DNA from 2 places in the Arthrobacter sp. K5 genome. Region 2 is predicted to be linked to the other one. Evidence: riboswitches for the same ligand, from Rfam matches in the RefSeq annotation. Region 2 holds a riboswitch; the other holds the start of a gene.

Region 1 (14,887 bases), 630 kb from region 2:
AAGGCGCCGGCGTCCGGGCCGGTGACCCAGACTTCGCCCATGTGGGAGAGGTCGAACAGGCCGGCCGCGTTGCGCACGGCGTGGTGCTCGGCGAGCTCGGAGGTGTACTTGAGGGGCATCTGCCAGCCGCCGAAGTCGGTGAAGGATGCGCCGGCCTTCTTGTGCTGGTCGTAGAGCGCCGTGTAATTCTCGGTCATTGTCAGTCCTTAGTTTTCGAAGTCTTCGAGAGGCGGGCAGGAGCAGACCAGGTTGCGGTCGCCGGCCGCGCCGTCGATGCGGCCCACCGGCGGGAAGTACTTGTCCTGCCTGAGCGAGGGCACAGGGAACGCGGCCTGCTCACGCGGGTAGGAACGGTCCCAGGAGGAACTGACGACGGCGGCTGCCGTGTGGGGCGCGTTGCGCAGCGGGGAGTTCTCCACGGTGAAGTCGCCGCTGGCAACCTGCTCGATTTCGGCGTGGATGGTGATCATCGCGTCGATGAACCGGTCGATCTCGGCCAGGTCCTCCGACTCGGTGGGTTCCACCATCAGCGTGCCCGCCACCGGGAACGCCAGGGTGGGCGCATGGAAGCCAAAGTCCATCAGGCGCTTGGCCACGTCCTCGGCGGTGACGCCGGTCCGGGCCGTGAGCTCGCGGAGGTCCAGGATGCACTCGTGCGCCACCAGCCCGCTCTCTCCTGTGTAGAGGACCGGGAAGAACTCGTTCAGCCGGGACGCGACATAGTTCGCCGCGAGCAGCGCAGACTTGGTGGCCTCGGTCAGGCCGGCCCCGCCCATCAGCTTCACGTAGGCCCAGGAAATGGGCAGCACACCCGCCGAACCGAACCGCGACGCTGAAATGGCGACGCCGTGTCCCGCTTCATGGGCGGCCTTGTTCGCATCGCCCGGCATGAACGGTGCCAGGTGCGCCTTGGCCGCGACCGGGCCGACGCCGGGTCCGCCGCCGCCGTGCGGGATGCAGAAGGTTTTGTGCAGGTTCAGGTGCGAGACGTCGCCGCCGAACTTGCCCGGCTGCGCGAGCCCGACGAGCGCGTTCAGGTTGGCCCCGTCCACGTAGACCTGGCCGCCGGCCGCATGGATGGCGTCGCAGACCTCGCGGACGTCGGCGTCGTACACGCCATGCGTGGACGGGTAGGTGATCATGATGCAGGAGAGAACATCCCGGTGCTGCTCGATCTTGGCGTACAGGTCGGCGTGGTCGATCGTGCCGTCGGCGGCGGTGGCCACCACGACGACTTTCATGCCGGCCAGCACAGCCGAGGCGGCGTTGGTGCCGTGTGCCGAGGCAGGGATCAGGCAGACGTTGCGCTGGTCGTCGCCGCGGGACAGGTGGTAGCCGCGGATGGCCAGCAGCCCGGCGAGCTCGCCCTGCGAGCCGGCGTTCGGCTGGATGGAGACCTGGTCGTAGCCGGTGATCTCGGCGAGGTCCGCCTCCAGGCCATCAATCAGTTCCCGCCAGCCTGCGGTCTGGGAATCCGGGGCGAACGGGTGGATCGAGGCGAACTCCGGCCAGGAGATGGCTTCCATCTCGGTGGTGGCGTTGAGCTTCATGGTGCAGGAGCCCAGCGGGATCATGGTGCGGTCCAGCGCCAGGTCGCGGTCGGAGAGCTTGCGGATGTAGCGCAGCAGCTGGGTTTCCGAGCGGTGCGTGTTGAACACCGGGTGCTGCAGGTAGTCGGAGGTGCGCAGCACTGCCTCGGGAAGTTCAAAGCCCGCTGCGTCCCCTACCGGTCCGGCGCCGAAGGCGACGGCTACAGCGGAAAGTGTTGCCGCCGTCGTCGTTTCATCAATGGAGACGCCCACGGTGTCCGCGTCGATGAGGCGCAGGTTGATGCCGCGGGCCTCTGCCGCCGTGATGACCTTGGTGGCTTTGCCCGGCACGCGGACGGTGAGGGTATCGAAGAAGGAATCGCTGACGAGTTCGCGGCCTGCCGCCCTGAGCGCGGTGGCGAGGACGCGGGCGTTGTTGTGAACGGTCTCGGCGATTGCCTTCAGGCCGTCGGGGCCGTGGTAGACGGCGTAGAAGGACGACACGATGGCCAGCAGCGCCTGCGCCGTGCAGATGTTGGACGTGGCCTTCTCGCGGCGGATGTGCTGCTCGCGGGTCTGCAGCGCCAGGCGGTAGGCGGAGGCGCCGGCGTTGTCCTTGGAGACGCCAACGATGCGGCCCGGAAGCGTGCGCTCCATGCCGGTGCGCACCGCCATGTAGGCAGCGTGGGGGCCGCCGAAGAACAGCGGCACCCCGAAGCGCTGGGCGGTTCCGACGGCGATGTCCGCACCCTGCTCGCCCGGAGGCGTGATGAGTGTCAGGGCAAGCAGGTCAGCGGCCACCGTGACCAGCGCGCCGCGCTCCTTGGCGGCGGCGATAACGCCGGACTGGTCCCACACGCGGCCCGAAACGCCGGGCTGCTGGAGGACGACGCCGTTGATGTCGCCGTCGGGAAGTCCCTGGGACAGGTCCGCAATTTCAATCTCGAAGCCGAGTGCTTCGGCCCGGCCCTGCACGATGGCGATGGTCTGGGGAAGGCAGTCGGCATCCAGAACGGTCTTGCCGTCGTTCTTCTTGTTGGCCCGGCGCATCAGCAGCACGGCCTCCGCCACGGCGGTGGCCTCATCCAGCAGGGAAGCGTTGGCGACCGGCAGCGCAGTCAGGTCCTGCACCATGGTCTGGAAGTTCAGCAGCGCTTCCAGCCGGCCCTGCGAGATCTCCGGCTGGTACGGGGTGTATGCGGTGTACCAGGCGGGGGCTTCGAGGACGTTGCGGCGGATCACCGGGGGCGTCACGGTGTCGTAGTAGCCCTGGCCGATCATCTGGACGGCGGTCTTGTTTTTGGCGGCCAGGCGGCGAAGCTCGGCCAAGACCTCAACTTCGCTCAGCGCAGCGGTGAGCAGCAGGGGGTTCTCTTGGCGGATGGACGCCGGGACGGCGGTATCAACGAGGCCATCGACCGAGTCATAGCCGATGTTCTTGAGCATGGTGTCGATATCGGCCTGGCGGCGGGCGCCGATATGCCGGTCGGCAAAGGTTGATGGAAGCGATTGAATCGTCATGAGGAACTCCAGGTTTGGCCTGCCACGTGTGGCACGGCATGGTTTGGGTTCCTCCCCGCTCTGTATTGGACCTGAGAGATTCCGCGGACGTGGTTCTCCGCTTGCACCGTCGGTGAGCCAAACAAGGTTTGGCTGCTTTCCAGAGTTGCCTAGCCGCGGCGGTACGGGGGCCTGAGAGATTCCTGGGGAGGATTTGCTCCTACGGCGCCTGCCCGGTGAATGACTGGGAGGACTCTCCCGCCACGGTTCGAAAGGCTATGAAGATGTGGGTGATTCGGATCATAAGATACCGGACAATCCGGCCCAGACCAAATCGGAGCCATCCGTGGGTGTCCCCACGTTTCCCTCTGCGGCCCGGCAAGGCGGCCGGGCCAACCGCCGTTTGACAATTCTTCGTGACCGAGACCACACTGAACCGGTGGCCGGCGGGCTGCGCTGACCGGCACGTGCCGGCAAGGCGGCCGCTGCCGGTATGCATACATTTTTTCTCGACATAATTGAAAATGCTTACGATCTGCGGCGGGAGAGCCCTGCCGGTACGTTCAGCAGGCGCCGTAGGAGCAAACCCTCCCCAGGAAACTCTCAGGCCCACGTACCGCCGCGGCGAGGCAACTCTGGAAAGTAGGCAGGCGCGTCCTGTCTCACCGACGGTGCAAGCGGAAGACCATGTCCGCGGAATCTCTCAGGTCCCATACAGAGCGGGGAGGAACCGAATCAGTGTGGCCATTCAGGGCCACTTGAACGATGGAGTTCCTAATGACGATTCATCCTCCTGCCTCCACGGCCGGTGAGGCTCCCCGCCTGGAGCGGCAGCTGAGCAACCGGCACATCCAGCTCATCGCCATCGGCGGCGCCATTGGCACGGGCCTGTTCATGGGCTCCGGCAAGACCATTTCCGCGGCCGGGCCGTCCGTGATCTTCGTATACATGATCATCGGCTTCATGCTGTTTTTCGTCATGCGGGCCATGGGCGAGCTGCTGCTGAGCAACCTGAACTACAAGTCCTTCAGCGATTTCGCCGCCGACCTGCTGGGCCCGTGGGCGGGGTTCTTCACGGGATGGACCTACTGGTTCTGCTGGGTGATTACCGGAATCGCGGACGTCATCGCCATCGCCGGCTACTCGAAGGAACTCTGGCCGGGACTGCCCCTCTGGATCCCGGGCCTGGCCACCGTTGCCATCCTGCTGCTGCTGAACCTCACCACAGTCAAGGCATTCGGTGAAACCGAATTCTGGTTCGCGCTGATCAAGATCATCGCCATCGCCGCGCTGATCGTCGTGGGCCTGTTCATGATCTTCACCGGTTTCCAGTCCGACGCCGGGCCCGCCACCTTTACGAACCTGTGGAGCCATGGCGGCTTCTTCCCCAACGAGTTCATGGGATTTGTGGCCGGTTTCCAGATCGCCGTGTTCGCCTTTGTGGGCATTGAACTGGTGGGCACCACGGCTGCGGAGGCCAAGAACCCGGAAAAGAACCTTCCCAAAGCCATCAACTCCATCCCGGTGCGCGTGCTGCTTTTCTACGTGGGCGCCCTCATCATCCTGATGTCCGTCACGCCGTGGACCCAGTTCGCCGCCGGCCACAGCCCGTTCATTGCGATGTTCTCGCTGGCCGGACTCGGGGCCGCCGCCACGGTGGTTAACCTCGTGGTGCTGACCTCGGCCATGTCCTCGGCCAACTCCGGCATCTACTCCACCTCCCGCATGGTCTACGGCCTGGCGCAGGAAGGCGACGCGCCGGCCGTCTTCGGCAGCCTGTCCCGCCGCAAGGTACCCAATAACGCCCTGTTCCTGTCCTGTGTGCTGCTGCTCTCCGGAGTGGTGCTCATGTACGCGGGCCAGGACATCGGCAAGGCGTTCGACATGGTCACCACCGTTTCGGCTGTCTGCTTCGTCTTCGTCTGGTCGATCATCCTCGCCAGCTACATCGCCTTCCGACGCCGTCGCCCGCACCTGCACACCGCCTCCAGGTTCAAGATGCCCGGCGGCATCCCCATGGTGTGGGTGGTCTTCGCCTTCTTCGCCTTCGTGCTGTGGACCCTGACCACCCAGCCCGACACCCTGACCGCGCTGCTGGTCACACCCGTCTGGTTCGTCCTGCTCGGTGCGGCCTGGCTGGTTCTGCGCCGCCGGCCCGCGCACCTGGCCCGCTATGCAGCCTTCCAGGATGAACTGCAGTCCGAGGAGACCGCCGCCCGCGACCATGCGGGCCGGCGTCTCGAGGAGAAGGAAAGCGTCAAGGGATGATCAGGACAGAGGAAAAGCCCTCATTGGCGGATCAGGCGCCCGGAGCCGGCGGGGAGTTTGTGCTGACCTTCCATTGCCCCGATTCCCTGGGAATCGTCCAGTCGGTGGCGGACTTCCTGCTCAAGCAGGAGTGCTACATCGTTGACCTCAAACAGTTCGGCGACCGGAACGCGGGGCACTTCTTCATGAGGGTCCACTTCGCCTCGACGGGTGACGCCGCCGCCGTCGAACAGCTCCGGGACCGCTTCGCGCCGCTGGCCGGACAATGGACCATGGACTGGCGCCTCGAGCGCCATGACCGCAAGCAGCGGATCCTGGTGATGGTGTCCAAGTATGGTCACTGCCTCAACGACCTGCTGGTCCGCGCCCGCAGCGGCGAACTGCCGGTCGAGATAGCGGCGGTGGTGTCCAACCACCCGGACCTCGAAGGGCTCGCGGCCTGGCACGGGGTCCCGTTCCACCACGTCCCCGTAACCCCGGAGTCCAAGGCAGAAGCGGAGGCCGGGCTCCTGGAACTGGTGGACGCGTATGAGGTTGAGCTGGTGGTTCTGGCCCGTTACATGCAGGTCCTCAGCGACTCCGCCACCGCCCGGCTCACCGGCAAGGCCATCAACATCCACCATTCGTTCCTGCCCAGCTTCAAGGGCGCGAAACCGTACCACCAGGCGCATGAGCGCGGAGTGAAGACAGTCGGCGCCACGGCCCATTACGTGAACTCAGAGCTTGACGAGGGGCCGATCATTGCGCAGCAGGTGATTGAGGTCGACCACACGTACACCCCCGCGGACCTGGTGTCCGTGGGCAAGGATGCGGAATGCAAGGCCCTGACGAATGCCGTGCGCTGGCATGCCGAAGGAAGAATCATCCTGTCGGGAAACCGCACGGTCATCCTCCGCTGACAAGCCCATCCAACCAGACCTGGAGTTGCTCATGACGAACCAAATGCCCTTGCGCCTGGAGATCATCCCGACGGACAGCATCATTCCCAAAGTCCAGGCCCACGTTCCGGCCGGATCAACGCTGACCGTGACGTGCCTGCCGCACCATGGGGTTGGGGCCACGGTGCGGGCCTCGGTTCAGCTTGCCCAGCTTGGCTACAAGGTGATTCCCCATCTCGCCGCACGAAGCATCGAAAGCCGGGTCCAGCTGGCGGGCATGCTCCGCGACTGCGAGGCTGCGGGGATCACTGAAGTTTTCGCGATCGGGGGCGACGCTCCGGAGGCCGCCGGTCCCTACGGCACCAGCAGCCGGCTCATGGAGGACATTGCCGACCTGACCGGCGGGGCCATGGCCATCGGCGTCGCCGGCTACCCGGAAGGCCACCCGAAACACAACGAGCTGACGATGCTCGACGCACTGCTGGAGAAACAGCATCTGGCCTCGAACGTGGTGACGCAGATGTGCTTCTCGGCACCCAGGATCGGCTGGTACGCCGAACTGCTGCGCCGCGAAGGTGTTGACCTTCCCGTCTGGGCGGGCGTGGCCGGGGCCGTACCGCGGGCCAAGCTCGTTTCGCTGGCAGCCAAGATCGGGGTAGGGCCCTCGCTGAAGTTCCTGAGCCGCAAGGGGCCCCTCGCCCGCAGGCTCCTGAACGCCGGCAGCTATTCATCCCGGTCCCTGGTTTCCGAACTGGCCGCCATGGAACCTGCTCTTGCGGGCATCCACCTCTACACGTTCAACAACGTGGAAACCCAGCCGGCCACCAACTGGACGGCAGGGGAAGGCGCGAAGGCTTCCTGAGCTAAATCCGTACCCATAGCGCGAACGTACAGTTGCGGCCCCTTTTCCGCCGGGAAATGGGGCCACAACTGTACGTTCGCGCTTTTTCCTTGCCCGACACATCTTGCATTGTGAGCTGAAACCCATAATATGGGAACAGCGAATGTGTCGCTCCTCACGACCGGCCCCTGCTCCCAAGCCTTCAGTGCGGAAGGCCCAACGATCGGATTCCCCCACATGCAAGACATCGCTGTCCTGATCAACACAGCCGTCGCGGTTCTCGCCGCCGTGCTGCTGATTGTCCGTTTCAGAGTCAACCCGGTTATCGCCCTGGTGGTCAGCTCTGTGTACCTCGGCCTCGCCGTCGGCCTCGGCGTCGAAAAGACCGTCAAAACCATCACCGCCGGATTCGGCGACATCATGGTGGACGTCGGCCTGCTCATCGCCTTCGGCGTCCTCATGGGCTCCATCCTCAACCAGAGCGGGGCCATCCGGCGCCTCGTGGAGCATCTGCTGAACACGTTCGGGCCCAAGCGCCTGCCGTACACCATGGGCCTGGCCATCGGAACGGTGCTTCAGTCCATCTTCCTGGACGTCCTGCTCGTCATCTCCGCCCCGCTCGCCCGCAAGCTGGCACCCAAAATCGGCAAACTCGGCACGGCACGCATGGCCACCGCCATGGCCATCGCCCTTGAATGCGGCATCGTCTTCACGGTTCCCGGCGTCGCGTCCCTTGCCCTGGCAGGCCTCCTGAACGTGCCGCTCGGCAAAATGCTGCTCTTCGGCCTGCTGCTGGTCATCCCCACCATCATCATCGCCATCGCCATCATGACGTTCCTCTTCCGCCGCGGCTTCTGGAACGAAGCCAAGGATGAGGACCACACCTTCGTCGCCGAGGAGGACCGTGAGGGTGAAGAGGAAGAGTACGACGGCGGTGCTGGCCGCCCCGTTGCCGCCGGCACCGCCGCCAGCGGGCCCGGAACCAACGGAACCGCCGCCCAGGTCACCGGTAGCGTCGCCGTCGCCGAACGCGAACCCAAGCAGTTCCCGCTGATCGTCCTGTTTGCACCCCTCCTGACCTCGCTGCTCCTCATCGGCGCGGGAGCCATCCTGCAGATCCTGAAGATCGACCTGCCCTGGCTGCAGCTCCTGGGCGAACCGGTCATCGCCCTGCTGATCGGCCTGATCGGCACCTGCCTCGTCACCCGCTCCGCCATCGGGCAGAAGCGCGTCGAGGAGGCCATCGCCGTCGGCTTCAAGGAAAGCGGCCAGATCCTGATCCTGACCGGCGTGGGCGGCTCACTCGCCGCAACCGTCGCAGCAGCAGGCCTCGGCCACATCCTCGGCGGCTTCTTCTCCGCAAGCACCGTTGCCCCGCTCTTGGTGGTCTGGGCCATCGCCGCCGTGCTGCACATCGCCGTCGGCTCCGTCACGCTCTCCGCCATCACCGCCGCAGGCCTGCTGGCCCCGATCGCACCCGTCATCGGACTGGACCCCGTGCTGCTGGCGCTGTCGGCCGGCGCCGGATCACTGTTCATGGTCCACGTCACCAGCAACACCTTCTGGCTCCTGCAGTCTCTCCTCGGCCAAAGCGTGCGGGGTGCACTGAAATCGGTGACCGTCGGGGTTTCGGTGGCCTCCGTCGTCGCCATCCTGCTGATCCTGCCCATGAGCCTGCTGTTCTAATCGAACCCGAGACCCTGTGCGTTCCCGGTCTACGCCAACGAAAGAAGAAGACACCATGACACCACCACGCATCGCGCCCCTGGAAGGCATCCGCGTCCTGGAACTCGGAAACTACATCGCCGCACCGACGGCTGGAAGGCTCCTTGCAGACTTCGGCGCCGAGGTCATCAAGGTGGAGCGGCCGGGAACCGGTGACGAGCTGCGCAACTGGCGCCTGCACAAGGGCGACACCTCCATGCTGTACCGGACCATCAACCGCAACAAGAAGTCCGTGGTGCTGGACCTGCGGACCGAGGCCGGAAAGCAGGCGGTGCTGAAGCTCGCCGCCAAGTCGGACATCCTGCTGGAAAACTTCCGTCCGGGCACGCTGGAGAAGTGGGGCCTCGGGCCGGAGGTCCTCAATCAGGCCAACCCGGACCTCATCATCACGCGGATCTCAGCCTTCGGGCAGACAGGCCCGCTGTCCCAGCGTCCGGGCTTCGCCGCCGTCGCCGAAGCGTACGGGGGGTTCCGGAACCTAGTCGGCGACCCGGACCGCGCACCTGTCCGGGTGGGCGTTTCGATCGGGGACTCGATCGCCGGACTCTATGCCGCCTTCGGGTCCATGATGAGCCTGTACCAAAGGGAAGCACGACGGCGGGACACGGCCGGCGCTGTGCCGCTCACCGAGCGGATCATCGACGTGGCGCTCAACGAGGCCATGTTCTCCATGATGGAATCCCTGATCCCCGACTACCAGGCGTACGGAGTTGACCGGCAGCGTGTGGGTGGCCGAATGGAGGGGATTGCGCCTTCAAATGCCTACATCTGCAGGGACGGCGCCAGCATCGTGGTCGCCGGCAACGGGGACTCCATCTACCAGCGGTACATGCAGACCATCGGCCGCCCCGACCTGGCAGAGGACCCTGCGCTGCAGAGCAACGCCGGCCGGTGGTCCCGGCGCGAGGAACTGGACCACGCCATCGGTGCCTGGACCGCGGAACTGGATGCCGCCGACGCCCTGACAGCCCTGGACGCTGCCGGCGTCCCGGCGGGCCCCATCTACACAGCGGCGGACATCAGCACCGACAGCCAGTACGCTGCCCGCAACATGGTCCAGAAATTCGACGTCTCCACCGGCGAGGAGATCCTGCCCGGCGTCGGATTCCCGGGCATTGTTCCGGTGATCGGCGGCGAATCGCTCCCCATCCGGAACCTCGGCCCGGACCTGGGCGAAAACACGGCAGAAATCCTCGCCGGGCTCCTCGGCATGGACCCGGCAGAGATCAGCGCGGCATCGGGCCGCGAGGAGGCACTCCAGGCATGAACCAGCACGGAAACACCCTCGCCTCGACCCTGTCCGGCGCCATCCTGCGCGATGTCACGCTGCGGGACGGGCTGCAGCTCACCGGGAAAGTCCTGTCCACCGAACGGAAGCTGGAGACGGTCCGGGAATTGCTCCGCCTCGGCGTCCCGGCCATCGAGCTGGGCTCCATGGCTCGTCCGGACCTGGTCCCCACCATGGCCAACACGCTGGAGGTGGTCCAGAACCTCACGCCCGAAGAGCTGGAGCGATGCTGGATCTGGGTGGCCACCCCCGGCCACGTAGCCAAGGCCGCGGCCGCCGGTGCCCGCAACTTCCAGTACTGCCTCTCGGCGTCGGACTCGCACAACAAGGCGAACATCGGCCGCACCACTGACGAAAGCCTCGCTGCCCTGCCCCAGGCCGTGGAGTACGCGCAGGCGGTCAACGGGCAGATCCAGCTCTGCATCGCCACGTCCTTCACCTGCCCGTTCGAGGGAACCGTGCCTGAGGAGCGGGTCCTGGCGATCGCCAACGACCCCCGTGCTGAGGGAACCACGGACATCGTCCTCTGCGACACGCTGGGCCAGGCCATCCCCGCCCAGGTGTCGGGTCTCATCCAGCGGGTCCGGGCGGAATCCCCGGCGCGCCGGATCGTCTACCACGGGCACGACACCTGGGGCCTGGGCGTGGCCAACACCCTCGCCGCGATCCAGGCAGGAGCCGCCATGGTGGACGGCGCGCTTGGCGGACTTGGCGGCTGCCCCTTCGCTCCGGGGGCCAGCGGCAACACCTCCAGTGAAGACATCCTGTTCGCCACCCGGCCCGGCTGGGTGACTCCGGGAACTTTCGCGGACCTCGTTGTCCTGTCCGAGAAGCTGCTCGCCGAACTGGGCGAACCCAACCGCTCCAAGGCGGCACAGGGTGCCCGGTCCAAAGCCCCGGCGTTCGGCTGGGTGATCCCGTCGGACAGTCCCGCTTCCGCGACATCCTGCGCGACGGGAGGTGAGTAGGCGTGGGCAGCAGCTTCCTGGTCACCACCGCCATCCCGGACCCCGGGCTGCAGCTACTTTCCGATGCCGGGACGGTCACCGTGCTGCCGTCGCCTCCCGACTATGAAACGCTGGCGGCGCTGTGCGCCTCGGGAGAGTACGACGTCGTCCTCACCCAGCTGCGCGACGTCGTCGACGCCCCGTTGTTGGGCAGCGCGCGGGTGAAGGGTGTGTCCAACTTCGCGGTCGGCTACAACAACATCGACGTGGACGCCGCCACCCGCCACGGCATCCTGGTGGGCAACACCCCCGGGGTGCTGACGGATGCGACGGCGGACATCGCCATGCTGCTCATCCTCGGCACCGCCCGCCGCGTGGTGGAAGCGGACCGGCTGGTCCGCGATGGAGAATTCCACGGCTGGGAACCCGAGCTGCTGCTGGGCCGGGACGTTTCGGGCGCGGTGCTGGGCCTGGCCGGGTTCGGACGGATCGCCCGCGCCACCGCCCGCCGCGCCCTGGGCTTCGGGATGGAAATCCTCTTCGCGCCGCGGCCTCCCGGGCACCGGCCGGTCAGTGACGAGGAGCTGGGCGAATTCGCGGGGAAGGTGCGGCAGGTTTCCTGGGATGAGCTGGTGGAACGCAGCGACTTCTTGTCCCTGCACGTCCCGCTCAATGAGCAGACCAGGCACCTGGTGGACCGGGCGGTGCTCGAGCGGATGAAGCCCGATGCCATTCTGATCAACACCGCCCGCGGCCCGGTGGTGGACGAAGCCGCCCTGGTCGAGGCGCTCCGGGACCGGGTCATCGCCGGTGCCGGGTTGGACGTGTTCGAGGACGAGCCGCGGCTCGCACCCGGACTCGCCGAGCTGCCCAACACCGTGCTGCTGCCGCACGTGGGCAGTGCCACCGTCCCGGTCCGCAGCGAGATGGCCCGCCTCAGCGCGCTGAACGCCGTCGCGATCGCCGAGGGACGCACCCCGCCGCACGCCGTCAACACCCTCACCGGCACATGACCGTCCTGGTTGCCCCGGACAGCTTCAAGGGGACGTACGCGGCAGCGGACGTGGCCGCGGCCATCGCCGCCGGCATCCGTGACGCAGGCGGGACGGCGACGGAACTGCCCGTCGCCGACGGCGGGGAGGGAACGTTCGACGCGCTGTGCAGCAGCCTGCAGGCGTCGGCTGTTTCCGTCGTCGCGCAGAACCCCTGGGGTGAGCCGCTCGCGGCGGCCATCGGGCTGGCAGCGGACGGAACCGCCGTCGTCGAGCTTGCGCAGGCCAGCGGCCTGACGGTGCCGAGCAGCGGACCGCGTGATGCGGTGTCGGCCAGCACCTACGGCACGGGCATGATGGTTTCCGCCGCGGTGGACGCCGGCGCCACGCACGTCATGGTGGCAGCGGGCGGCTCCGCCACCACCGACGGGGGTGCCGGTGCCGTCCAGGCGATCAATGACGGCGGCGGCCTCCGGGGTGCCCGGCTCACTGTGCTCTCCGATGTCACGTCGACTTTCCTGGAGGCGCCGCGGATTTTCGGGCCGCAGAAGGGCGCCGGCCCTGCCGAGATCGGACTGCTGGAACAGCGGCTCAGGCAACTCGCGGAGTCGTATCCCCGCAACCCCGTTGGCGTGCCGCGCACCGGCGCGGCGGGCGGCCTGTCCGGCGGATTGTGGGCCCACTTCGGCGCCGAGCTGGTGTCAGGGGCCGACGCCGTCCTGGATGCCGCGCAGTTCGACGGGCACCTGGCTGCCGCGGACGCCATCGTGGTGGGTGAGGGGCGGCTCGATTCGCAGACCGGGGAAGGCAAGATCATCTCGGCCATCCTGGAAAGGGTTCGCAGATCGGGGCGGACCATCCCCGTGGTGGCCGTGGTGGGGTCCGTCGCGGCGGACCTCGGCGGGTACGCCCGGAACTTCAGCGAGATACTCGTGGCCTCCGACGCCGCGGCGATGTACGCGGCGGGGAAGTCGCTGGCCTGGTACTCGGCGGCGCGCCTGTAGCGCTGCGGTTTGCCTGGCAGCGGGGTCTCCCGGCGGGGTTTCCGGGCGCGGTTTTCCGCGGGGCGCGAGCCGCAGCCCTACGCCTCGCCCGGAAACCGACCGCCGATCAGCCTGGTCATGTGCTCGGCGGTCGCAAGCAGCGGCTCCACCCAGGCCTCACAGGTCTCCAGGGGCATGCGCAGGGTAGGTCCGCTGATGGTCACCGCGCCCACCAGTCCGGCCGCGGAGTCGAAAACCGGTGCGGAAAGCCCCGAAGCCCCGTGTTCGCGCTCAGCCACCGTGATCGCAAAGCCGTCCGTCCGGGTCTGCTTCACCACGCTTTCCAGGTCTTCGGAACTGGTAATCGTGGACTCGGTGATCGGCTCCAGCGGATCCTTGAGGACGGCGTCCATGAGCTCGGGATCCCACGCCAGCAGGACCCGGCCCGCGGAGCCGGCGTAGAGCGGAAGCACCTTGCCAAGATGCATCTCCCGGCGCAGTGCGTGGCGGGTCTCAGCCATGGCGACACACACCCGGTAATGCTGCTCGGCCTTGAAGAAGCAGGCCGTCTCGCCAGTGGTGTCCCGCAGGGTCTTCAACAGGGGGCTGAGAACGTCGATGACTTCCATGCCCCGCGTGGCCGGAGCCGCCCAGTATGCCATCCGCATGCCGATGCGGTAGGCATCCTCCTCCCGGTCCAGGAAGCCCTGGGAGGTGAGGTTGGTGACCAGCCGCTGGACGGTGGAAGTGGGCATCCCGGTGTACTCCCGAATGTCGCTCAGCGAGAGCACCGGCCGGGAGAGCGAGAAGGCATCCAGGATCGACGTGATCTTCCCCAGGACGAGCAGGGGGTTGCTGCTGGATTTGGCTGAAGCATCGGCTGCCGACATAGGACTCACGCTAGACCGTGGCTTCACCACGGTCCAATTTCGCTGGCCAACCCCACAGCCCATTCTTCGCCCAGTCTGCAGTCCGGCCCTCTGCAGGTAAATTGAACGGGTGACGTTGAAAAGGGCCGTCGCTCCCGACGGGGCCGAGCTTGCCTGGGCTGAGGAAGGCCAGGGCGAACCGCTGCTGCTGGTGGCGGGCCAGGCCACAGGAATGGCCGGCTGGAATCCGGTGGTGCCCGGCCTGGCCCGGTCGTTCCGGGCCATCCGCTTCGACCACCGCGGCATCGGCACCAGCACCGAAGGCTGTGCGCAAAACTACGGCACGCGGGCCTTTGCTGCGGACGCGGTTGCGGTTCTCGACGCGGCCGGCGTCGGCAAGGCGCACGTCTACGGGCACTCGATGGGCGGCCGGGTCGCCCAGTGGTTGGCCGTGGACTTCCCTTCCCGGGTGGTTTCGCTCGTCCTGGCGGCGACGAGCGCTGGCGACGCCGGGGGAGTAGGACGCGACCCTTCCGCGACCGCCGCCCTCATCAGCGGAGACCCCGCGCAGATGGCACCCTTGTTTTTCAGTCCTGACTGGACCCGCGCAAACCCGGCGGCCGTTGCCGCGTTTTTCCGGGTCCAGGCATCGGCCGCCGTGAAAAGCCGGCACTTCAGGGCAAGCCGGCTGCACGACGCCTGGGATGTTCTTGCCTCAATCCAGGCCCCGACCCTGATCATCCACGGCAGCGAAGATGCCCTCGCGCCTGTTGCCAACGCCGTCATGATGGCGGAGCGGAGTCCAAACTCGCAGCTGATCCAGGTCGACAGCGGCCGGCACGGACTTCATCTGGACGAGGCCCGGGTCCAGACGTGGATCGAGGACTTCCTGTCACTGGCGGTCCCCGCGGGAGCCGCGCACTGAGCTAGGCGGAGTGTTCCGCCCGTGCCTGGAAGGCGGCAATCCTGCGCCACATTTCCGGGGCGTTGGAGTACATGGGGAAGTGTCCGCTGTTGGGGATTTCGGCCAGCTCCACGCCGTTGGCGGCCAGGTGCGGCAGGTAACT
Region 2 (14,887 bases):
GCAGCGGACACAGCAGCCGCAGCACGAAGTTGCGGACACTGCTGAAAACGCTCCCGCGGAAGTACCAGGCGCAGGCAAACGCCGTCAGCCCGTAGTAGAAGCAGATCATCAGGCCGAGGGCCAGGATGGTGTCGTTGAGGACGTTCTCGCTCACCACGTGCATCACGGCGTAGAACCCGGCCGACAGCACGCCTGCGGCGACGGTGGCGAAGCCCGGCGTCGAAAATTTCCTGCTCATGTGGCTGAACTGCCGGGGCAGGGCGCCGTAGTGGGCCATCGCGAGCAGGCTGCGCGATGGCGACGTGAACGTCGACTGCAGCGACGCCGCCGAACTCGACAGGACCGCCAGGGACATCAGGATGGCGAACGGGCCCATGACGGGGGAGGCCAGCGCGGTGAAGACGTTCGCGTGGTTCTCCTCGTTGTTGAGGCCGATCCCCGTGTTACCGACGCCGGCGAACATCATGGTGGCGATGGTCACCAGCAGGTAGATGCCCAGGACGACGGCGGCGGTCAGGGTTCCGGCCAGGCCGGCGGTCTTCTTCCCGTTGGCCGTTTCCTCGTTGACGGTAAGGCACACGTCCCAGCCCCAGTAGACGAAGATGGACAGCGAGATGCCTGCGGCAACCTGGCCGAATGTCTCGATCTTTGTCACGTCGAACCAGTCCCAGCTGAAGGGGATGGCGGTGCTGGACGTGGACCAGTTGGCGAAGGCCATGGCCACGAAGAGGCCCAAAACCACCAGCTGGAAACCCACCAGGCCGTACTGGACAACCTTGGTGGTGTGCAGGCCGCGATAGCTGACCCACACGGCCAGCGCCACGAAGACGAAACACGTCAGCACGTTCAGCGGCTTGTTGGCGGCGAGGTCCGCCAGTTCCGGCGACCCGGTCAGCTGCGCCAGGAAGAGGTAGAAGAAGTCCACCGCCACCCCGGCGAGGTTGGACAGCACGATGATGTTGGCGGCCAGCAGGCCCCAGCCGCCCATCCAGCCAACCCACGGCCCGAACGCCTTGGTCACCCACGTGAACGTGGTGCCGCTGTCCGGAGAGTCAGCGTTCAGCTCCCGGTAGGCGAGCGACACGAGGATCATGGGGATAAAGCCGATGAGGAAGATCACCGGCAGCTGGAGCCCCGCCTCGTTTACCGTGGGACCCAGCGCGCTGGTCAGCGTGTAGGCCGGCGCGATGGTCGAGATACCCAGGACGACGACGGCCAGGAGGCCCAGCTGCCCGCCCTTGAGGCCCTTCCCGGTGATGCCGTGCGTTGCTTCGCCAGCCGGGGGAGTGCTCTTCCCTCCGGGCTGGATGCTCGTGGTTTGGCTCATGACTTGCCCTTTCTAGACTGCAGCGGGCTGCTGCTGGGTGATGCAGTGGATGCCCCCGCCGCGGGCGAAGAGTTCGCGGGCATCGATGCCCACCACCTTGCGCCCGGGATACGCATCCGCGAGGATGCGGAGCGCCTTCTCGTCATTGGGGTCGGCGAACGTGCAGGCGATGACGCCGCCGTTGACCACCACATGGTTGATGTAGCTGTAGTCCACGAAGCCCTCCGGATCCGTCAGTGCAACGGGCGCCGGGACTTCGACGATGGACCATTCCCGGCCCGCAGCATCCGTAGTGGAGGACAGGAAACTGATGATTTCGCGGCTGACCTCATAGTCCGGGTGGGCGGGGTTCTGCTGGGAATGGACCAGCAGGGTGCCCGGGGACGGGATGGCGGCAACGATATCCACGTGCCCGCGCGTCCCGAACCGCTGTGAGTCGCGGGTAAGGCCGCGGGGCAGCCAGATCACCTTCGTGGCGCCAATGGTCCTGGCCAGTTCGGCCTCGACGTCGGCCTTGCTGAGACCGGGGTTGCGGCCCGGATCCAGCTGCACCGTTTCGGTGACCAGCACCGTGCCCTCGCCGTCCACCTGGATTCCGCCGCCCTCGTTGACCAGTTCGGACACGAGGTGCCGGGCGCTGGACCGTCCGGCCACCTCGGCGGCGACCAGCGCGTCCTTGTCCCAGCTGGCCCAGTCCTGGGCACCCCAGCCGTTGAAGACCCAGTCGACGGCGCCCAGGGCGCCTTTTCCGTCCAGGACAAACGTTGGGCCGATGTCGCGCATCCAGGCGTCGTTGAGTTCCGCTGTCAGCACCTCGACGGCGGGGGACAGATAGCGTGCGGCTGTCCCGACGTCGGACGGGTCCACCACCATGGTGACCGGTTCAAACTCGACGGCGGCGTTCGCGACGGCGGCCCAGACGGAACGGGCGGCGTGCGCCGCCTCAGCGGTGTCGCCGAGGGTGTAGCCGCCGGTGGGAAAGGCCATCCAGAGCCGCTCCTGGCGCGCCGTCTCGGCCGGCATCCGCCACGCGCTCACGCGTTTACCCCGGCGGTTGCGGAGCCGCTGGTTGAGCTTGCCGAAAGCAGGTCCGGCGTGCCGAACGGCTCCTCGGGACGGACCGGTTCTGTGAGCCGTGCGTAGGTGTCGGGGCGGCGGGTGGTCAGGAACGGGAACAGCGTCAGCCAGTCCCTGCGCTGGTCCAGGTCGAGGTCGGCCACGAGGACTGCCGACTCGTCGCGGGGCGCCTGGACCAGGATGCGGCCGTAGGGGTCCGAAATGAAGGAAGAGCCGTAGAAGTTCAGACTGCCCTCCCGGCCCCAGCGGTTCGGGACCACCATGAACAGGCCGTTGGCGATGCCGTTGCCCACGATGACCTGCTGCCAGAGCGGCTGGGTGTCAAAGTCCGGGAACAGCGGCTCGGAACCGATCGCCGTCGGGTACACCAGCAGTTCGGCGCCCCCGAGGGAGTACATGCGGGCCAGCTCGGGGAACCATTCGTCCCAGCAGGTGGGCATCCCCAGCCGGGCGCCGCCGAGTTCAGCCGGGGCATGGACCTGGTAGGCGTCCCCCGCTGCGGGACCCTGGCGGAAGAACTTGTCCTCGTAGTATCCGGCGGTCACCGGGATGTGCAGCTTGTGGGTGGCGGCCAGTAGCTCGCCGGCCGGGGACACGAGGATGGAGGTGTTCAGGCCCAGGCCGTCGTCCGAGCCGTCCGGGTTGCAGGCGCGCTGGTAGAGCGAGGCATGGACGGTGATGCCGTTCCGGCGGGCGGCCTCGGCGGCAAAGCGGAACGTGGGGCCGGTCAGCAGGTCCTCGGCGGTGTCGGAGGGGCGCAGCCGGTCCTGGCCCTGCCGTGCAAGGTCATTCTCCGGAACCTGGTCTGCGGGGTAGCGGGAGAGGGTGAGCTCGGGCAGGAACACCACGGTGGCGCCCAGCCGGGCCGCCCGGTCGATGCCGTCGTTGAGTTCCGCACGGAGTGCGGCGGCGCTGCTGTGCCAGCGGTGCTGCACAACGCCCACCCTCAAGGCGGGGCGGCCGGACGGCGCTGTCCGGGCAAGGGAGGCAGGCGCGTTGAGGCAGGTTACTTCGATCATGATGATGATTACTCCAGTGAGACGACCGTCACTAAATGAATGACGTTCATTTAGTATGCACGTACAACGCGGGTGTGGCAAGGGCTATTTGAATGCTGATCATTTACGACCCGCAAAGTAGTAAGTAAGCTGATCGTGAAATTGGCGCATCGGCGCTCCCGGTCCCCGGGCCGCTGATGTAGCGTCGAAACCACTGGACCAATCGAGGAGGATTCATGAAGGCTTCACCGACACTGACCAACAACATGCAGGCCGTCCTGACGGACCTGATCGAACTGCACATCCAGGGCAAGCAGGCGCACTGGAACATCGTTGGAACCAACTTCAGGGATCTGCACCTTCAGCTCGACGAGATCGTCGACGCCGCCCGGGCCTTTGCCGACGACATCGCGGAGCGCATGCGTGCCCTGCACGCCCTGCCGGACGGTCGCAGCACGACTGTTGCGAAGTCGACCCACCTTCCCCCGTTCCCCGACGGGCTCATCAACACCAAGGATGCGATCGACCGCATCGTGGCAGCGCTCGAAGCGGCCGTAGGCACCATGCGCAAGGTCCATGACGAGGTGGATGAGGAGGACCCCACCACTGCAGACCTGCTGCATACGTTCATCGAAAAGCTCGAGCAGTACGCGTGGATGGTTGGCGCCGAGAACATGAAGGCGTCGGCCAACGTCACGCACCCTGACAGCAAGTAGCCGGCCGGCGGGACAAGCCAGGAGCCGATCGCAGCGGGCAGCCCCGGAGTAATTCTCCGGGGCTGCCCGTTTCTGTGCCGGCTACTTCGCGGGCGGGATGCGGCGAAGTACGACGGCGGCGAGCACCGAGGCTCCTGCCATCAGTACCAGCGCGATCGCCGCGGTGATGTGGACGCCGGAATCGAAGGCGGCCCGGGCGGCCGCCGTGAGCCCCTCGGCCAGCGGAGCCGGCAGCGACCCGGCGAGCTCCATGGCACCGGCCAGGGTCTCCCTGGCCTGGTCCGCCGACTCTGCCGGGACTGCGTGGGCAACGGTCTCCGGGAGGGCGAGATGCTGCTGGTATGACGCGGTCAGGATGGACCCCAGGAGGGCTGTCCCGAGGAGTGAGCCCACTTCGTAGCCGGTCTCCGATATGGCCGCCGCTGCGCCGGATTTTTCGGCCGGCACGGCGCCCAGTATCAGATCGTTCGAGATGGTCTCGGCAGAACCCACGCCCAGCGCCAGGACGAGGAGGGCGACCAGCAGCGCGGTGGGCCCGGCGTCGTGATCCCCGAACGCCACGATGCAGTAGCCGGCGGCGCTCAGCGCCAGTCCGGCGGCCACCACAAAGCCCGGCCGGACCTTCCGGACCAGCGGAACCACGAGCAAACCCGCCACCACGGTGGCCGTCAGGGCCGGCAGCATGGCGGTGCCCGACTCTGACGGTGACATGCCTTCGAGCAGCTGCAGGTGCTGGGCCAGAAACAGGATGAAGCCGTTGTAGGAGAACAGCGCCAGGATGTTTGCCGTGATCGCTGTGCTGAACACGCGGTTGCTGAACAGTGACATATCCAGCAGTGGGGACATGTCCAGGAGCGGGGACGTGAGGGCGTGCTGGCGGCGGACAAACAGGAGTCCCATGGCCAGGCCAAACGCCAGAACCCCGAACGGCGTCACGCCGGGTCCATGGGTGGCCAGTTCCTTGATGCCGTAGACCACCGGCACCATGGCCAGCATTGACAGCACCACGCTGGCCAGGTCCACGCGGCCGGGATTCGGATCCTTGGATTCCGGAATGAGGAAGCGACCCAGCACCAGTGGCGGCAGCATGATGGGCACGGCCACGAGCAGGACGGCGCCCCACCAGAAGTGCTCCACCAGCCAGCCGCCAAAGATCGGTCCCAGCGCTGCGCCGCCGGAGAACCCCGCAGCCCAGATGGCCACGGCCAGCCTCCGCCTGCCCGGCTCCCGGAAGATGTTGCGGATCAGTGACAGCGTGGACGGCATGAGCATGGCGCCGAAGAATCCGAGGGCCGCGCGGCCGGCAATGAGCCATTCGGCACTCGGGGCGAAGGCCGACGCCGCGGAGACCGCAGCGAAGCCGGAAATGCCGACCAGCAGCAGCCGGCGGCGCCCGATCCTGTCGCCGAGGCTGCCCATGGCAACAAGGAGTCCGGCGAGGACCAGGGCGTAGGCATCCACCACCCACAAAAGCTGTACGCCCGAGGGGTCGAGGCTGCGGGCGATTGCGGGAAGGGCGAACGTCAGCGCAGTGTTGTCCACGGCCACCAGGAGGACCGGGAACATGAGCAGGGCCAGGGCGAACCAGTCGCGCGCGCCACCGCGGGCCTGCTCTGCGGACGTGTTCTCCGGGCGAAGGGTTGAGTGCAGGGTCATGAAATAACTATACCGTCCAGACGGTATAGTTATAAACCCGGGGTCGGAACCGGGCATGATGGGAGCCATGCCCAGAAAACCGGTCGCCCGCGGCGCAGTGCTCGATGCGTTTGAATCCCTCCTGATCGAGGTGGGGGAGCGCGCCGCCACCCTTGATGCCGTGGCAGCCCGCGCAGGCGTGTCCAAGGGCGGGCTCCTGTACCACTTTCCGAACAAGGAAGCGCTGATCGGCGTCCTGCTGGACCGCCTCGACGAGTACGCGGAAGCGGATGCCCTTGCCATGGCTGCGGCTGCGGAGGGTGCGGCCGCCTACTTCATCAAATCGTCCGTCTGGGCGGACACTCCGCTGGACCGTGCCATCGTGGCCGCGACGAGGCTTGCCGAGGTGGCGCACGAGGAGACGCGGCGCCGGTTTGCCCACATCCAGCAGAGGTGGCTTGATGAGATCGCCCGCGACGTCGGGCCAGGCTTGGCCAAGGCCGTCCTGTATATGGGCGACGGCCTCTATTTCAACGCCATGCTGTCCATCGGGCCGGCTGCGTCGCCCGCCGAGACGGCGGCCGACGTCGAAAGCCTCCTGGCCGCACTTGAGCGGCTCAGGGGGTAGGTGGGCTTCCCCGGGGTTGCCCGCCGTCGGGGGTGTGCCAGCCCACGCCGCCACAGTTTGCAGACGCGATCCCGGCGTAGGACAATAGCCTCTGTGACAGCTGTCACCGCTCAATTGAATAAGCCTTTGATCTGCGGCGGGAGAGTCCTGCAAGTAGGTACAAGCAGGCGCCGTAGGAGCAAAACCTCCCCAGGAATCTCTCAGGCCCATGTACCGCCGCGGCAAGGCAACTCTGGAAAGCAGCAGGCTGCCCGCTGGAAATGTTCCGCCTTCGCGCGGACAGTTCAGGGCACGCTGTGCTCACCGACGGTGCAAGCGGAGCTGTGCGAAAGCGCAGCATCGCGGAAACTCTCAGGTCCAATACAGAGCGGGGAGGAACCCGAATCAATGTGGCGTACCCTGCGTCGCCTTAGTTATGGAGTTCCTTTTGACCGTTAATTCAGCCTCCTCGTCCTTCGTCGACCGGCATATTGGCGCCCGCCGCCAGGCCGACGTCGAAGCCATGCTCAAGGCCGTCGGCTACGACACCGTCGACGCGCTGGTTGATACGGCAGTGCCCAACGACATCCGCCAGGATTCAGCGCTGCAGCTCGCGCCGGCCCTGAGCGAAGTGGAAGCACTCGCGGAACTCCGGAAGCTCGCGGCCAAGAACAAGACCGCCGTGCAGATGATCGGCCAGGGCTACTACGACACCGTGACGCCCCCGGTGATCCGCCGCAACGTCCTTGAGGCACCCGCCTGGTACACCGCGTACACCCCGTACCAGCCGGAGATCTCGCAGGGCCGGCTGGAAGCGCTGCTGAATTTCCAGACCATGGTCCAGGACCTGGTGGGCCTGCCCATCGCCAACGCCTCGCTGCTGGATGAAGCCACGGCCGTGGCCGAGGCCGTGCTGCTGATGCGCCGGGCCAACAAGAACAAGACCGCCCACGACGGCAAGACTGTCCTGGACGCGGACTGCCTGCCGCAGACGATTGCCATCGTCAAGGGCCGCGCCGAAGCCCTCGGTTTCGAGGTGGAGGTGGCGGACCTGTCCCAGGGGCTTCCCGACGGCGACATCAACGGCGTTGTCCTCCAGCAGCCTGGTGTCTCCGGCCGCGTCTTCGACCACAGTGAGGTCATCGCCGCCGCCAAGGAGCGCGGCGCGCTGGTCACGGTGGCCGCTGACCTGCTTGCCCTGACCCTGATCACGCCTCCTGGCGAGCAGGGCGCGGATATCGCCGTCGGCTCCGCCCAGCGCCTGGGCGTTCCGCTGTTCTTCGGCGGGCCGCACGCCGCCTACATGGCCGTGCAGAAGGGGCTGGAACGCTCCCTGCCCGGCCGCCTGGTGGGCGTCTCCAAGGACAACGCCGGCGTCCCCGCCTACCGCCTGGCGCTGCAGACCCGCGAGCAGCACATCCGCCGCGAGAAGGCCACGTCCAACATCTGCACGGCGCAGGCGCTGCTGGCCATCGTTGCCTCCATGTACGCCGTTTACCACGGACCGGAGGGCCTGAAGGCGATCGCCGAAACCGCCCACGGCCACGCCAGGACCCTGGCCGCATCACTCCAGGCCGCCGGCCTGGACGTCCTGCACACGAGCTTCTTCGACACCGTGACGGTTTCCGTCCCGGGCAAGGCCGCCGGCATCATCGCCGCCGCCGAGAAGAAGGGCATCAACCTCCGCAGCATCGATGCTGACACCGTTGGCATCTCCACTGATGAGACAACGACGCCGGCCATCGTGGCCGACCTCCTCGCCGCCTTCGGTGCCGGGGCAGTGGAGGCGACTGACGGCTTCGCCCTGGATGCCGCCGTCGAGCGTTCCTCCGCGTACCTGCAGCACCCGGTGTTCAACACGCACCGTTCCGAGACCCAGCTGCTGCGTTACATCCGCAAGCTCTCCGACCGCGACCTGGCGCTGGACCGCACCATGATCCCGCTGGGCTCCTGCACCATGAAGCTGAACGCCACCGCCGAGATGGAAGCCATCTCCTGGCCGGAGTTCGCCTCGATCCACCCGTTCGCCCCGGATTCCCAGACCGCAGGCTGGCGGGAACTGATTGATGGCCTGGAGGCGGACCTCGCCGAGATCACCGGCTACGACCAGGTCTCCATCCAGCCGAACGCCGGCTCGCAGGGTGAGCTCGCCGGGCTGCTGGCCATCCGCGGCTACCACCTGTCCCGCGGCGACGACCAGCGCAACGTCTGCCTGATCCCTGCCTCGGCGCACGGCACCAACGCCGCCTCGGCTGTGCTGGCCGGCATGAAAGTTGTCGTGGTGGCCACCGCCGCCGACGGCACGATCGACCACGCCGACCTGTACGCCAAGATCGAGCAGCACCGGGATGTTCTCTCGGCGATCATGATCACCTACCCGTCCACGCACGGGGTGTACGACGCCGACGTCCGTGAGGTCTGCGACGCCATCCATGCGGCCGGCGGCCAGGTCTACGTGGACGGGGCCAACCTGAACGCGCTCGTCGGGCTCGCGCAGCCGGGCAAGTTCGGCGGCGACGTCTCGCACCTGAACCTGCACAAGACCTTCTGCATCCCGCACGGCGGCGGCGGACCCGGCGTCGGCCCGGTCGCGGCCAAGGCGCACCTGGCCCCGTTCATGCCGGGCGATGCTGCCACCTGGACCGAAGGCAACGACGTTCCGATCTCCGCCTCGCGCTTCGGCTCCGCTGGCGTGCTGCCCATTTCCTGGGCCTACGTGAAGCTGATGGGCGGGGCCGGCCTGACCGAGGCCACCAAGTCCGCGCTGCTCGCCGCGAATTACGTTGCCGCCAGCCTCAACGACTTCTTCCCCGTGCTCTACACGGGCGAAGGCGGTCTCGTGGCACACGAGTGCATCCTGGACCTCCGCGAACTCACGGCCAAGACCGGCGTCACCGCCGAGGACGTGGCCAAGCGCCTAATCGACTACGGCTTCCACGCCCCCACCCTGGCGTTCCCGGTGGCCGGCACCCTGATGGTCGAACCCACCGAGTCCGAGGACCTGGCCGAGATCGACCGGTTCATCAAGGCCATGATCGCCATTCGCGGCGAGATCGACCAGGTTGCCAACGGCGACTTCACCGTGGAAAACAGCCCGCTGCGCAATGCGCCGCACACCGCGGCCGCTGCGATCAGCTCGGACTGGGACCGCGCCTACCCGCGTGAGCAGGCCGTCTTCCCCGTTCACACGCTCAAGCAGGACAAGTACTTCCCGCCGGTGGGCCGCATCGACGGCGCAGCCGGCGACCGCAACCTGGTCTGCTCCTGCCCGCCGATTGAAGCCTTCGAGAACTAGATTCGTCCGGTGATTGAGCCTGTCGGCGCCCCGGTGGTGGAGCTTGGGCCCACGACCGCCGGGTTCCCTAACCGAGCTTGCGAGGTTAGGGAACGGTTGGGGAGCGAAACCCCGGGCCGCCCAGGCTCAATCCGCACACAAAGGATTCCTCAATGACTGAGAACTACACTGCCCTTTACGAGGAGCACAAGAAGCTGGGCGCCTCGTTCACCGACTTCGGCGGCTGGCAGATGCCGCTGAAGTACGGCTCCGAACTGGCCGAGCACCACGCCGTCCGCAACTCGGCCGGCATCTTCGACCTCTCCCACATGGGCGAAGTCTGGGTCACCGGCCCGGACGCCGCCGCGTTCCTGGACTACGCCCTGGCCGGCAAGATCTCCGCGATGGCCGTCGGCAAGGCCAAGTACTCCCTGATCTGCAACGAGGCCGGCGGCATCATCGACGACCTCATCGTGTACCGCAGGCCGGCAGACGACGAGGGCCACCACCGGTTCCTGGTTGTGCCCAACGCAGGCAACGCCAAAGTCGTGGCCGAGGCACTGGCCCAGCGGGCTGGTTCTGCCCGGGAGGGCGGGTTCGAGGTTGCCGTCGACGACGTTTCCGACGCCACATCACTGATCGCCGTGCAGGGTCCCAAGGCCGAGGAGATCCTCCTGCGCCTCGTCCCGGCAGCCCAGCACGAGCTGGTGACCGGACTCAAGTACTACGCCGCCGTCGAAGTGTCCTTCCTTGTGGGCGGCGCCAGCCGGAACCTGCTCCTGGCCCGCACGGGGTACACCGGCGAGGACGGCTTCGAGATTTTCGTGGAGAACGACGCCGCCGCCGCCCTCTGGCAGTCGATCGTCGCCGTTGCGGACGAGGGGGAGCTGACGCCGTCCGGGCTAGCGTCCCGCGACTCGCTCCGCCTTGAGGCCGGCATGCCGCTGTACGGCAACGAACTCTCCCTCGAGGGCGACCCGTTCGCCGCCGGCCTGGGCCCCGTCGTCGCGCTGTCCAAGGAAGGCGATTTCGTGGGCAAGGCCGCGCTGGCAGCCAAGAAGGAAGCCGGCGCCGGTTCCACCTCGGGCCGCAAGCTCGTGGGCCTCAAGGGCCGGGGCCGGCGCGCCGGCCGCGGGCACTACCCGGTGCTCAAGGACGGCAACGTCGTTGGCGAAGTGACGTCCGGCCAGCCCAGCCCGACCCTCGGCTACCCGGTTGCCATGGCCTACGTCGACGTCGCCTACGCCGAACCCGGCACGGCACTGGACATCGACCTGCGCGGCAAGGCGGAGCCGTTCGAAGTCGTCGCACTGCCTTTCTACAAGCGCTCCAAGTAGCCCAACCGCTGGTTTCGACGCTGGCCGGCCAACGTCGGCCCGTCGGGCTGACATCCTCCGCGTGCTCGGTCGCGTAGACGCCCGCTAAGCGCTGGTTGAGCCTGTCGAAACCAGGCCGGGGCCTTGCCCTTGCAGGCTCGATCATTGGGGGTCGAGCTTGTAGAACCCTTGAGGCCCAGGAATCGACGCGGAGGAATTCGGTCATCCGCCTCCTAAACCGTCCACAGTAGTAACGAGATTAAGGAACACAATGGCAAAAGTTGCCGCTGAACTGCAGTACTCCGACGAACACGAGTGGGTCTCCCGCGAGGACGGGAACGTTGTGTCCATTGGTATTTCCGCCGTGGCCACCGACGCCCTCGGCGACATTGTCTACGTGGACCTGCCCGAGGTCGGTTCGGCTGTGACCGCCGGGGAGACCTGCGGTGAGGTGGAGTCCACCAAGTCGGTCTCGGACCTTTACTCCCCGGTGACGGGTGAGGTTACGGAGATCAACCCGGTGGTCATCGAGGACCCCGCCCTGATCAACAATGATCCGTACGGCGCCGGCTGGCTGTTCAAGGTGGCAGCTGATTCCGAGGGCCCGCTGCTGTCAGCCGAGGAATACGCTGCCAAGAACGGCGGCGAGCTGTGAGCGCGGCAGGTGCCGCAGGCACCGAGACAGTAGCTTTCGAGCAGGTCGTATCCCCGAGCCTGAATGCGGACCTCGCGGAGCTGGACCCGGAGATCGCGGCGAAGATCGACGACGAGCTCGGCCGCCAGCGTTCGGGCCTGGAGATGATCGCGTCGGAGAACCACACCGCCGCGGCCGTGATGCAGGCACAGGGGTCGGTGCTGACCAACAAGTACGCCGAGGGCTACCCGGGCAAACGCTACTACGGCGGCTGCGAACACGTGGACGTGATCGAACAGCTCGCGATCGACCGGGTCAAGGCCCTGTTCGGCGCCGAGTACGCGAACGTGCAGCCGCACTCCGGCGCCCAGGCCAACGCGTCGGTGATGCACGCCCTGATCAAGCCGGGCGACACCATCATGGGCCTGAACCTGGCCCACGGCGGGCACCTGACCCACGGCATGCGGATCAACTTTTCCGGCCGCCTGTACAACGTGATCCCGTACCAGGTCCGCGAAGAGGACCACCGGATCGACATGGCCGAGGTGGAGCGCCTGGCCCAGGAGCACAAGCCGCAGCTGATCGTCGCCGGCTGGTCCGCCTACGCCCGGCAGCTGGACTTCGCCGAGTTCCGCCGGATCGCCGACTCCGTCGGTGCCTACCTCATGGTGGACATGGCGCACTTCGCCGGTCTCGTTGCCGCCGGGCTGCACCCGTCACCGGTCCCGCACGCGCACGTCACGACGTCCACGACGCACAAGACCCTCGCCGGTCCGCGCGGCGGCATCATCCTGACCAACGACGCCGACGTCGCCAAGAAAATCAATTCGGCAGTATTTCCCGGCCAGCAGGGCGGTCCGCTGGAGCACGTGATCGCGGGCAAGGCCGTGGCCTTCAAGATCGCCGCATCCCCCGAGTTCAAGGAACGCCAGGAACGCGTCCTCGCAGGTGCCCGGATCCTGGCCGACCGCCTGGTCCAGCCGGACGTCACCGCCAAGGGGATCAGCGTGATCTCCGGCGGAACCGACGTGCACCTGGTGCTCGTGGACCTGCGCAACTGCGAACTCGACGGCCAGCAGGCCGAGGACCGCCTCGCGGAAATCGACATCACCGTCAACCGCAACGCCGTGCCGTTCGATCCCCGCCCCCCGATGGTCACCTCAGGACTGCGCATCGGCACCCCCGCCCTGGCCACCCGAGGTTTCGGCGAAGCCACTTTCGCCGAGGTCGCGGACATCATCGCGGAGGCCCTGATTGCCGACGCCGACGCGGACCTCTCGGGCCTGCGTCACCGTGTCGAGGCACTCGCCGAAGCCCACCCGCTTTACCCGTCGGTACAAGACCTCGCCGCGGCAAAAACCGCGTAGCGTGGATTAAAAGAGCACGACGGCGGGCGGCTGCCACAAGCCGCCGACCGCGTCGAGTCTCCCGGCTGCAGGGCCGTCAACCGCGGCTCTGCAGCCTACCGGCAGGACCATCTGCTGGATCACAGCATCAGTTAGGAACCGACCATGGCCGTTGGCGTCTTCGACCTCTTCTCTATCGGAATAGGCCCATCCAGTTCCCACACGGTGGGTCCCATGCGGGCTGCGGCGGTGTTTGCCGAGGAGCTGAAGGCGTCCGGCAAGCTGGCGGAGGTGGCGTCGTTGCGGGTGGACCTGTACGGCTCGCTCGCGGCGACGGGGCACGGCCACGGAACCATGACGGCGATCCTGCTGGGGCTGGAGGGCTTCCATCCGGAGCTGATCCTGCCCGATGAGGTCGAGGAGCGGCTGGCGTCGATCGCGGAGACCGGGACCCTGCGGCTGGCCGGGTCCGTCGCCCTGCCCTACGGGGTTAAGGACATGGTCCTGCGGCCGCTGACCGTGCTGCCGCGGCACACCAACGGCATGACCTTCACGGTCTCGGACGCCGCCGGGAACGTGCTCCACGAGGCGACGTTCTTCTCCGTGGGCGGCGGGTTCATTGTCCGCGAGGGCGAGGAGGACGCGGCCCAGCAGGAGCTCGAGGAGTCCAAGAAGGAACTGCCGCTGCCGTTCCGGACCGCCGCCGAACTGCTGGAGCACTGCGGCGCCCAGGGCCTGTCCATCGGCGAGGTCATGCTGGTCAACGAGCGCGCCTCCCGGTCCGAGGAGGACATCCGGGACGGCCTGCTGCACATCTACTCGGTGATGGAGGGCTGCGTGGCGACCAGCCTCAAGCGTGAGGGGCTGCTGCCCGGCGGGCTGAAGGTCCGCCGTCGTGCCCCGGACTGGCACGAACGGCTCCTGAAGGAAAGCCGGGACCACGATCCCGACTACCGGGACCCGAAGTACTGGCAGGAGTGGGTGAACCTGATCGCCCTGGCGGTCAACGAAGAGAACGCCTCGGGCGGGCGGGTGGTGACTGCCCCCACGAACGGCGCCGCGGGCATCATCCCGGCCGTGCTCTACTACGCGCTGCACTTCGCGCCGGGCATGGATCAGGCGACCCGGGAGGACCGCGACGACGTGGTGGTGAAGTTCCTGCTCGCCGCCGGCGCCGTCGGGGTGCTGTACAAGGAGCAGGCGTCCATTTCCGGGGCGGAGGTGGGCTGCCAGGGCGAGGTGGGATCGGCGTCGTCGATGGCGGCCGCCGGCCTGGCCGAGGTCATGGGCGGCACACCCGCGCAGGTGGAAAACGCCGCGGAGATCGCGATGGAACACAACCTTGGCCTGACCTGCGACCCGATCGGCGGGCTGGTCCAGGTGCCCTGCATCGAACGCAACGCCATCGCCGCAGCCAAGGCGATCAACGCCGCGAAGATGGCGTTGTGGGGCGATGGCTCGCACCGGGTCTCGCTGGATGAGGTCATCGTGACCATGCGGGAGACCGGCAAGGACATGAGCTCCAAATACAAGGAAACCGCAATGGGCGGCCTGGCGGTCAACGTCGTCGAGTGCTGACCTAGTTGTTGGCGGCCGCCCAGAGGTTCAGGCTCGCCGCGAAGACGATCCACGACAGGTACGGCAGCATCAGCAGCCCGGCCGTGCGGCGGATCGGCCCGAACAGGAGCACGGTGGCGGCGACGGCCAGCGCCAGCGCAATGATGATGCCCAGTGCCAGCCAGAGCGCGGCCGAACCCCACACCGGGTACAGCCCGAAGAACACGGGCGTCCAGGCCAGGTTCAGGCCCAACTGCACGCCGTAGACGGTGAGCGCAGTCCGGCGGTTCGGGCTGCGGCTCCGCCAAACGAGCCACGCCGCCACCGCCATGGCCGTGTACAGCACCGTCCAGACCGGCCCGAACAGCCAGTTGGGCGGAGACCACGGCGCCTTGTCGGC

Evidence for each region. A riboswitch is a leader RNA that binds a small molecule or an ion and turns the genes downstream of it on or off. The one in region 2 is predicted to bind glycine.
Region 1: it holds a riboswitch for glycine, as region 2 does, so the genes downstream of both, cycA (D-serine/D-alanine/glycine transporter) here and gcvP (aminomethyl-transferring glycine dehydrogenase) in region 2, are expected to answer to the same signal.

The regions. Positions count from the first base shown of each region.
Region 1 is NZ_CP159279.1:3,435,696-3,450,582, forward strand. It holds gene gcvT (glycine cleavage system aminomethyltransferase GcvT) at 1-197, opposite strand, end outside; gene gcvP (aminomethyl-transferring glycine dehydrogenase) at 207-3,050, opposite strand; glycine riboswitch at 3,200-3,300, opposite strand; glycine riboswitch at 3,561-3,658, shown strand; gene cycA (D-serine/D-alanine/glycine transporter) at 3,807-5,297, shown strand; gene purU (formyltetrahydrofolate deformylase) at 5,294-6,196, shown strand; gene ABRP34_RS15640 (methylenetetrahydrofolate reductase) at 6,228-7,037, shown strand; gene ABRP34_RS15645 (SLC13 family permease) at 7,254-8,702, shown strand; gene ABRP34_RS15650 (CaiB/BaiF CoA-transferase family protein) at 8,758-10,008, shown strand; gene ABRP34_RS15655 (hydroxymethylglutaryl-CoA lyase) at 10,005-10,997, shown strand; gene ABRP34_RS15660 (D-glycerate dehydrogenase) at 11,000-11,989, shown strand; gene ABRP34_RS15665 (glycerate kinase) at 11,986-12,972, shown strand; gene ABRP34_RS15670 (IclR family transcriptional regulator) at 13,050-13,841, opposite strand; gene ABRP34_RS15675 (alpha/beta hydrolase) at 13,951-14,745, shown strand; gene ABRP34_RS15680 (alpha/beta hydrolase) at 14,747-14,887, opposite strand, start outside.
Region 2 is NZ_CP159279.1:4,067,251-4,082,137, forward strand. It holds gene ABRP34_RS18560 (APC family permease) at 1-1,327, opposite strand, end outside; gene ABRP34_RS18565 (agmatine deiminase family protein) at 1,340-2,365, opposite strand; gene ABRP34_RS18570 (nitrilase-related carbon-nitrogen hydrolase) at 2,362-3,423, opposite strand; gene ABRP34_RS18575 (DNA starvation/stationary phase protection protein) at 3,639-4,118, shown strand; gene ABRP34_RS18580 (MFS transporter) at 4,200-5,774, opposite strand; gene ABRP34_RS18585 (TetR/AcrR family transcriptional regulator) at 5,842-6,381, shown strand; glycine riboswitch at 6,509-6,607, shown strand; gene gcvP (aminomethyl-transferring glycine dehydrogenase) at 6,809-9,655, shown strand; gene gcvT (glycine cleavage system aminomethyltransferase GcvT) at 9,808-10,971, shown strand; gene gcvH (glycine cleavage system protein GcvH) at 11,222-11,605, shown strand; gene glyA (serine hydroxymethyltransferase) at 11,602-12,951, shown strand; gene ABRP34_RS18610 (L-serine ammonia-lyase) at 13,096-14,508, shown strand; gene ABRP34_RS18615 (TspO/MBR family protein) at 14,510-14,887, opposite strand, start outside.